3 regions of the Chryseobacterium sp. StRB126 genome follow, and region 3 is predicted to be linked to each of the others. Evidence: riboswitches for the same ligand, from Rfam matches in the RefSeq annotation. Region 3 holds a riboswitch; each other region holds the start of a gene.

What was found. A riboswitch is a leader RNA that binds a small molecule or an ion and turns the genes downstream of it on or off. The one in region 3 is predicted to bind S-adenosylmethionine.
Region 1: another riboswitch for S-adenosylmethionine. It lies ahead of CHSO_RS24530 (TonB-dependent receptor plug domain-containing protein); the one in region 3 lies ahead of CHSO_RS00895 (SusC/RagA family TonB-linked outer membrane protein).
Region 2: another riboswitch for S-adenosylmethionine. It lies ahead of CHSO_RS00055 (alpha/beta fold hydrolase); the one in region 3 lies ahead of CHSO_RS00895 (SusC/RagA family TonB-linked outer membrane protein).

The regions. Positions count from the first base shown of each region.
Region 1 is NZ_AP014624.1:5,443,388-5,446,672, forward strand. Features, by position in the region: gene CHSO_RS24530 (TonB-dependent receptor plug domain-containing protein) at 1-2,053, opposite strand, end outside; SAM riboswitch class I at 2,148-2,253, opposite strand; gene CHSO_RS24535 (alpha-amylase family glycosyl hydrolase) at 2,353-3,285, opposite strand, start outside.
Region 2 is NZ_AP014624.1:12,921-16,205, forward strand. Features, by position in the region: gene CHSO_RS00050 (ACT domain-containing protein) at 1-847, opposite strand, end outside; gene CHSO_RS00055 (alpha/beta fold hydrolase) at 852-1,790, opposite strand; SAM riboswitch class I at 1,851-1,958, opposite strand; gene CHSO_RS00060 (MGH1-like glycoside hydrolase domain-containing protein) at 2,147-3,285, shown strand, end outside.
Region 3 is NZ_AP014624.1:189,294-192,578, reverse strand. Features, by position in the region: gene pckA (phosphoenolpyruvate carboxykinase (ATP)) at 1-798, shown strand, start outside; gene CHSO_RS00900 (type II 3-dehydroquinate dehydratase) at 918-1,325, opposite strand; SAM riboswitch class I at 1,570-1,666, shown strand; gene CHSO_RS00895 (SusC/RagA family TonB-linked outer membrane protein) at 1,750-3,285, shown strand, end outside.

The sequences.
Region 1 (3,285 bases), 250 kb from region 3:
AGTGAAAATCTGTAATTTTTGTTTCCGTATAATTTCCGGCAAGATTAATATTTAAATTTCCGCCAGCCAGCTTCCAGTCATAGGAAACTACTACATCTACTCCTTTTGTTTCGGTATCAACGGCATTAGCAAAGAACCTGCCGCTTTCCACTGCATTTCCTTCTCCTACTACTTTAGGATCAGACAATCTTGGATCTGAGATATTGCTGGTAATGACAATTCTGTCTTTCACTTTAATGATATATCCGTCTACCGTAATAAAGAGACCTTTAACAGGCTGTAAGGTAAATCCTGCGCTGCCATTAACGGATGTTTCCTGCTTTAATTTATCAAATCCCAGAACTTGGGCAGCCTGGCTATCGTTATTAAAAATTCCTTTCCTTACAATTCCGGAACCTGAGGTTGAAATATCGGCAAAAGAGTTATTAAAGTACTGTTGCTGAAGGGATGGTGCTCTGAATCCCGTTCCAACGGCAGCTCTTACTGCATAATTTTTTACAAATTCATATCTTACGGCTAGTTTTCCGTTCAGGGTACTTCCAAAATCCGAGTAATTTTCAAATCTGGCAGCAGCATCAATATTCAGCTTTTTATCCAAATCATAGGAGAGATCTGCATACACAGCTGTAGAATGCCTGTCTTTTTTCAAGGCATTATCCGGTGAAAAACCTATGAAAGATTGTGAGCCTCCTGCTCCTATCACTTTAGAACCTTTTGTTGCAACATTTCCATTCTCGTCATATTGAGTGTAAGAAGCCTCATCTCCTGCTTTGATCTGGTATTGTTCAAATCTGAATTCACCCCCGAATGCAATATTGAAGTTCTTTATCTTTTTTGAAACATCAAGATTCACTGTATTTTGCAAGAAGCTATGAGCTCCTGCATAAAAACGGGTTGGTGATTTGATCCCCAGAGAGGCATTATTGGTATTACTTACGTTATAATTGAAGGTATTGCTTCCAAAGGTATTACTAAGGTCAATCAGCCAATCGTTTACATTATATTTCGCTCCTGCGGCATAGGAAATATCATAGATCTGAGAATTCAGAACAGCCTGAAAACCGTTAGGATAAATTGCTTTCACAATATTGAAGTCTTCATTAGGGAGTCTTCTGAAGCCATATCCTTTTCCTTCTTTAATACTGAAACCTCCAAAAGAATAGAATTTAAAATGATCATTCAAAGGATATTCTGAGTTGAAAAACAATTGTCCTTGTCTGATCTGTGCATCTCCAATCTGGAAATTGAAGTCATCTCTCGTTAATCCTCTTTCTTTAATCTTCGCATCATCTGCATCTCTGGCAGCTTGTATAGCTTCAGCATCACCAGCAAACTCATACGCAAAATTATTCCCGAAAATATCAAGATTATGATTTTGAGTTCTCGTTGTTTTTCCTCTGTGGCTTAACTGTAATGAAAGATTGATGAACCCGTCATTTTTACCCAAAGAAGTTCCATAGTTTACGCCTGCCTGATAAGTGTCACCATCATTTCTCCCACTTAATCCATAGGTTAAACTTGCAGAAGCGCCTGCATTCTTTTTTAAAATAATATTAATGACTCCCGCAATGGCATCAGAACCATATTGTGCTGCCGCACCGTCTCTTAACACTTCAATTTTTTCTATGGCAATAACAGGAATGGTACTTAAATCTGTTCCTACAGATCCGTTTCCTACTGTATTCTGATAATTAACCAGTGAAGTGGTATGTCTTCTTTTCCCGTTAAGCAATACTAAAACCTGATCCGGCCCCATTCCTCTTAGGGTTACAGGATCAATATGCTCTGTTCCATCAGAAGCAGATTGTCTTACGGAATTGAATGAAGGAATAACATAGTTCAGAAGATCCTGAGCCGTCATTTGCGGAGATGATCTTTGAACTTTATCGATATTGATAACATCTACAGGCACCGGAGTCTCCAGTTTTGTTCTTTTAACGTTACGGTTTCCGACGATGATGATGTCTTCAATTTGTTTTCCTTTTTCCTCCTGCTCCTGAGCAGCTACTAAAATTGTTCCCAGTAATAATACAGCTGTACTTAATTTTTTCATCTTTGTTCTTGCCAATTAATAATATTCTTCCGCAGATCATGCTGCAGATATACAAGACTTCAAGAAATGGAATTCGTATAAGAAATATTGACTTCACTTATCTCCCCCACCGGGTTGGAATTAGCACCTTTACACTTCTGGAATTGTGTTGGTTGCTAAGGTTTCATTGGGCCAAATCCCTCCACCTTTCTTGATAAATCTAGTGCAAAGGTAGACTTATTTTTCAAATATGCAAAAAGTGACTCATTCCCTTGAAGAAAAAAAGGCAAACTTGCTGATTTGCAAGTTTGCCTTTGTATTTATTTTACAATCATCTTTTGAATAGCTATTCCGGTTTCTGATTTCAAATGAACCAGATACGTTCCCGGTGGATAATTTACCTTTAGCTCATAAGTCCCATTTTCTTTTTCCAGTTTAAACGAATCCAGCTTTTTACCCGTCATATCGAAGATCATAATTTCTCCATTTTTAGCTTTATTAAAAATCAATTTTGCTGATCCACTTTTGATAGGGTTATCTGCAATCTGAAGAGACAATTTATTTCCTGCGTTTACATCTGAAACAGATAAAGCTCCGGCATAGTTTCCAAAAATCCTGAATTCTCCAGGCTGTAACGTAATGGGAGCTATTGTAGAGCTAATATTTGAGATGGTATCATCCATCAGATTTTTCCACTGACCAACATATGGGAAATAAGGAACCACATTTTGTGCTGCCGTAGAGTAATTGGCAAGAACTACCACGTTTTTCATTCCGTTAATTGTGTTGTCATATACATAAATTCTTGTAATTAATCCATCAGGATCATTGGCCAGATTGTTTGATTCTATGCTATAGGTTTTTGATTTGAATATAGGATTGGTATTTCTGATATTAATAATCTTCGCCCATGTATCATAAACAGCCTTTCTGTTGGCATCGGTATCATATCCTAATGTAAAAGCTACCGGTTTTTCATCAGTTCTACATCCGTTGTTAATGCTTCCATCTGCACATCTGTTGATACTGAATTCATAACCTAATTCTCCAAACTGCCAGATCATTTTCGGACCGGGAATGGTAAAGAATGTTGCTCCAAATGTTTTCATTCTTTCTAAGGCCGTATTCAGGTTCTTTACACTATACCCTCCATTGACAGCACCATAACTCAGGTTTTTAAACATCAGCCTTTCTTCATCATGGCTTTCACCATATCCTACTGCTCTCATACTGGTAAATCCATGAAGATTATG
Region 2 (3,285 bases), 180 kb from region 3:
GTTTACGGTATTCTTCAATTGGAAGAGTGTTGAAAATTTTATTAGAAGAAACCAGATCGAATCCATTTTCTGCTAAGGCATGGTAGTTTTTCACAAAATCCTTGCTTGCTGTGTTATCTACGACAATCAGATTCTCCAATTGGTTTTCATTGGAAAAGTTAATTAGCTCCTCTACATTGGATGGCTGCTCTGCTGTTAGAACCTCATCAGACCAGTTGGTATCAAAACCTTTTTTATTGAATGCTATTTTCTTTGAATTGGCTACAGCAACAACTTTAAGATCTATTTTTTTACGTCTTTTAATTTCTTCCGAAGATTCTAAAACCTGCTCGATTAATGTTTTCCCCACATTTCCATGACCAATGATAGCCAGATGAACAGTCTTCGGCTTTTTGAAGATCTCAGATTCTATGATATTTTTTGTTTTTTCGTCCTGTGAAGAAGTAACTACGATGTTTACTCTGTTCTCACCGGCAACTTTGTTTAAAAGCAATGGAAAAACATTGTTTCTCGCCAACTCTGCAAAAACTTTATTGGAATCTTCTGCTACAAAACCAATAACAGAAACATTATTAATACTATATATTTGGGATACTTTTCCTGATTTTCTTTCTCCTTCAAATTCATCAATAAGGCAAGCTACTGCTTTTTCAGCATCATTTTCGTGAACCAAAATAGAAATTCCGTTTTCTATGGCTTGCTGAGAGATTACTCCAACACTGATACGCGCTAAAGTAAGCGCTTTAAAAATTCGTCCGTCAATTCCGATTTCTCCTAAGAAATCTTCTCCTTCAAATTTGACAATTGATCTGTTCTTTAAAAATTTTATTTCGTTAGCATTTTTCATGACTCTATAAAATGTTTTTTATGATATTATTTAATTGTTGATATTCCATTAGGAAGGCATCATGCCCGTGTATAGATTGGATCTCGTGATAAGAAACATTCTCCTTTTTCTTTTTCAGCTTTTCAAAACACATTCGGATTTCAGAAGCCGGGAAGAATAAATCTGTATCTACGGAGATCATGTGCATTCGTGCTTCTATGCGCTCCAGAGCTTTTTCTTCAGTATTTATATTCATCAGCAAATGATTCATCAGCTTGTAGGCTTGTAAACTAAACCTTTCGTTTAATGCATTACCGTGATAAACCAGCCAATCTTCCGATTCTAAGCGTTGTTTTTCCTGATTGTATTTATTTTGAAATCTGTTGTTAAGTGATTCCGGAGTTCTATAGCATAACATAGCATGAATTCTTGCTTTTTGTAATGGCTCATCTTTATCATTCAATAAAAATTTCTGAACCAGACATTGTGCATGAAGCCAATCGTGAGTTCTATAATCACAGGCAATGGGAATGAAAATTTCTGCAAGCTTGGGTTGTTTTGCTAACATTTCCCATGCAATTCCTCCTCCAAGGGAGCCTCCAATAATGGCGTATAGGTTTGTAATATGTAAAGCTTCTAATCCTTTCAGAAATATACTCGCAATCTCTGAAGGGGTGAAGTCTTCATAGTTTTCAATTAAAAAATGATCGTATCCGTTTCCGGGAATATTGAAACACAAAACCGTGTACTTATTGGTATCAACCACCTGATCTTCTCCCACTAATTGTTTCCACCAGCCTTTTTCACCAGATACGTTTGAATTTCCAGTAAGGGCATGATTGATTAAAATGATAGGGGCTGTAAACAGATCTTTCCCGAAAAGCTCATAGCTCAACGAGATACTGTATTCCTTTTGGGAATTGGTTTGATACGAAAGATTAATATAGTTTAGTTCTGTTTTCAATTCTATTAAATTTTAATACAATTGAAAATGCCACAGGAAATGGCTGAAAAGAACTTCAGTAAGTTATCTGTCCAAAATTACTTTGGTAGAACGTAGCACCTTCTTTGCTTGCGCAAAGGGTTGCTAAGGTTTCATAGGGTCTAATCCCTCAACCTTTCTTGATAACATTTTCAATATTTGAATGAACGAATGGTGCAAAGGTAGTTCTTTTCTTTTAAAATCAAAAAAAAATTAATTTAATATTAAAAAAAGCCCTTAAACACAAGTATTACAAGCCTATATTAATTATTCTTCAGATAAAAGGAATTGGAATTATTTTACAAAAAAACTAACTTCGTATTGAAAAATGATGAAATATGATCGCCGAAAAAGAAAGATTACAAGATACCAAATGGAAAAACTGGGGACCTTATGTAAGCAACCGGCAATGGGGAAATGTACGGGAAGATTATAGCCCGGACGGAAATGCGTGGAACTACACCAATCATAATAATGCAGAAAGCTATACTTATCGCTGGGGTGAAGAAGGTATTGCAGGAATTTCTGATGTAAAGCAACTGTTCTGCTTTGCCCTTTCGTTCTGGAATAAAAAAGATAAAATTGTTAAGGAACGTTTCTTTGGGTTGAGTAATCCACAGGGAAACCATGGTGAAGATATCAAGGAGATTTTCTACTATCTGGATAATACGCCTACTCATAGTTATATGAAAATGGTTTACAAATATCCAATCAATGAATTCCCTTATGATGAGCTTGTTGCCGTAAATGGAAGCCGCAGCAAACAGGAACCGGAGTATGAGATCTTTGATACGGGAATTTTTGATAACGATGCCTATTTTGATATTTTTATTGAATACTGTAAAGCCGATCACAATGATATTCTCGTAAGAGTAACCGTTTGTAACCGGAGTCAGTCTGATGCACCTATTGTTGTGGCTCCTACTACATGGTTCAGAAATAACTGGAAATGGGGTTACAATACCTATAAAGGAGAAATGAATGCTTCGCATGACGGAAGTATCAATATTGGGCACGACAGTATTTCCATCAAAAAGTTTTACTCTAGAAACAGAAATGCTAAGAGTGTATTCTGTGAAAATGAAACCAATACCCCCAAGTTGTATGGGGCTCCTCAGGCAGAAAATACTTATTTCAAAGATGGAATCAATAACTATATCATTTACCGCGATAACACCATAAATCCTGAGAAAAGAGGAACTAAAGCTTCTTTCTTAATTGATGAACTCATTGAAGCTGGGCAATCCCAGATTTTTGAATTCAGGTTGTGTCCTCATGAAAGTGATGAGCCTTTTGACAATTTTGATGAGATTTTTGATACCAGACAGGCTGAAGCAGAGGAATTTTATAGTGATGTTCAAAACGACACTTCCAATGAAGATGAAAGAAATGTTCAAAGACAGGCTTTTGCAGGACTTCTTTGGAATAAACAATTCTATCATTATAATATTGGAAAATGGCTGAAAGGAGATCCGAA
Region 3 (3,285 bases):
TTCAACTATGAAGGTGGATGCTACGCTAAAGTAATTGACCTTTCAGAAGAAAAAGAACCGGATATATTCAGAGCAATCAAGAGAGATGCACTTCTTGAAAACGTAGTAGTACATGATGGAGTAGCGGATTATACTGACGGATCTATCACTGAAAATACAAGAGTTTCTTATCCAATCTATCATATCAATAAGATTGTATTGCCATCTAAGGCTGGGCATGCGAAGAAGATCGTTTATCTTTCAGCAGATGCATTCGGAGTACTTCCTCCGGTTTCTATCCTGAATGAAGATCAGGCTCAATACCATTTCCTTTGCGGATATACCTCTAAATTAGCAGGAACTGAAAGAGGAATTACTGAGCCTCAGCCATCTTTCTCTCCGGCATTTGGTGAAGCGTTCCTTACATTACATCCAACAATGTACTCTAAAACATTGATCGGAAAAATGAAAGAACACGGAGCTAAAGCATATTTAGTCAACACAGGTTGGAATGGTACTGGTAAGAGAATTTCTCTAAAAGATACAAGAGCTATTATTGATGCAATCATTGATGGTTCTATTGATAACGCTCCTAGAGTTCAGGTTCCAATCATGAACCTTGAAATTCCTGCTGAACTTCCAAATGTTTCTAAAGGGATCCTAGATCCTAGAGATACGTATGAAAATGCTTCAGAATGGGAAGAAAAAGCAAAAGATCTTGCTGCAAGATATATCAAGAACTTTGAGCAGTATTGTAATACTGAAGAAGGTAAGAGATTGATCTCTTCCGGGCCTCAATTACAGGAACAAACTATCTAATCAGATATTATATAAATAGAAAGCCTCATCATTGATGAGGCTTTTTTATTTGTATTTCCCACAGATAGCACAAATTTCACAAATGAAAAATTTGTGTCATCTGTGAAATTTGTAGGAATTTATTTTAAACTAAGGATAGCTAATCTGTATCCTTCCATTCCAAAACCGGATAAAACGGCATCGGTATTGGCGGCAGTAACAGATTTTTGTCTGAATTCTTCTCTTTTGTAAATATTACTGATATGAACTTCTACTTTAGGTTTTCTGATGTTCTTTAAACAGTCAGCGATAGCGTAGGAGTAATGGGTGAACGCTCCGGGGTTAATCACCACTGCGTCAAAATCATCCTGTTGAAGCCTGTTGATAAGCTCTCCTTCAATATTGGATTGGTAATAACTTAATTCATGAGCACGAAACTCAGATTTTAAGTTGTCCAGATAGGTTTCCATAGAAACAGTTCCATAGATTTCAGGTTCGCGGGTACCTAAGAGATTAAGGTTAGGTCCATTTATAATCAAAACTTTCATTCTATAAAATTAAAAAGTTTTTTCGATTAAAAATCAAAAACTTCTGTCAATTCACTGCTTTTCTTTATTGAATTATTAATAATGATATTTGTCATGTTTGTTAAAATGATAATTGATGAAAGCCCTTTTTGTAATGGCTTTTAATAAAAACTTATGTTAATTTTAGAAAAATTATCATGAAAAAATGATAAGTCTACTTGTTTTATAGACTAAAAGTTTATAGCTTTGCAACCATATTTCGATCGGCTTATAAAGAAAGATGGAGGGAACTGACCCTAAGATATCTTAACAACCTGCATTGTGTAAGGTGTTACATTCAGCCTTTAAAGGAAAAATAAGCATTTGGTTTATCGTATTTATCGATGCCCTTTGCTGACTTTTCGGCAAAGGGCTAAATTTTAATATATGGTAAACAAAATTGATTATGATTAATAAAAATATATTTAACTCTAAAGTTTGGATTCCGCCAGTTGCAGTATTTTTCCTGGGAATTGTAAGTGTAAGTGCACAGAATTCCAAACCGAAAAAAGATACACTTAAAGAAAAGGAAATTGATGAAGTAGTTGTGGTTGCCTATGGTAAGGCAAAAAGAAATAGCTATACCGGTTCAGTGGCCACTATTTCCAGCGATAAAATCAATTACAGGCCTGTCACCAATGTAACGAAAGCATTGGAAGGTCAGGTACCCGGAATTCAGGTTACTGGTGCTTCAGGACAGCCTGGGGCAACTTCTACGATCAGGATCAGAGGAGTAGGTTCGGTAAGTGCTTCCAGTGAGCCTTTATATGTTGTGGATGGAATTCCTTTTGATGGAAATATCAATGCAATCAGCCCTAACGATATAGAATCGATCAGTGTTCTGAAAGATGCTACAGCAAGTGCTTTATATGGTTCAAGAGGAGCGAACGGTATTATTATCATTACCACAAAGTCAGGTAAAAAAGGGGAAGCCAGAGTAAATCTAAATATCAGTCAGGGATTCTCAGGCAGAGCAGTAAAAGATTACGAGAAGGTTAACACAGACCAGTATTTCCAATTGTATTGGGAAGCCATGAGAAACGGATATCAATCAGGTTCAATATCTGCGCAACAGGCAGGTCAAATGGCAACAGACAATATTATTTCTAATTTAGGAGTTAATCCTTATGGAGCTAATTATCCAAAACCTGTAGGAACTGACGGAAAATTATTACCTGGAGCAAAAGCTTTATGGAATGATGACTGGAGAGATATTCTACAGAGAGTGGCTTCCAGAAATCAGGTAGATCTGGACATTAGTGGGGGAAGTGAAAAAAGTAACTATTTCTTTTCATTAGGATATCTGGATGATAAAGGAATGGCGATTGAATCGGGATTTAAAAGATATAATACAAGATTAAAGCTTAATTCTGAGGTTAAAAGCTGGCTGAATGTTGGGGTTAATTTAAGTTATACCAACAGTATTCAGCAGGCTCCAACTTCTTCGGATTCTAAATCAAGTAATATTATTCAGGCAGCAAGAGTAGTTCCGTCTTTCTATCCTTATTATGAAAGAAATCCTGATGGTTCTTATGTCTTGGATGCTGAAGGAAACAAGGTTTATGATTTTGGAAAATACAGACCTACTGCAGCACTTCAGAATCAAAATCAGGCAGCAAGCTTACCATTGGATAAAAATGAAAATAAGATTGATAACTTTTCAGGAAAAGGGTTTATAGAATTGACATTCCTTCCGGAACTGAAGTTTAGATCAAGCTTTTCTGTTGATTTAGTTAGCTATAATGAACATTATTATACAAATCCGGTTCTTGGCCAAGGAAAAGAGACAGGTGGTTCTGTATCAAAATCCAATAGCAGAACCCTTTCTTATACCACCAGTAATATTTTAACTTACGATAAGAGATTTGGAAAACACCATATTAATGTATTGGGGGGTCATGAATTTTATAAATATGATTACCAGATCATTTCCGGTAGCAGA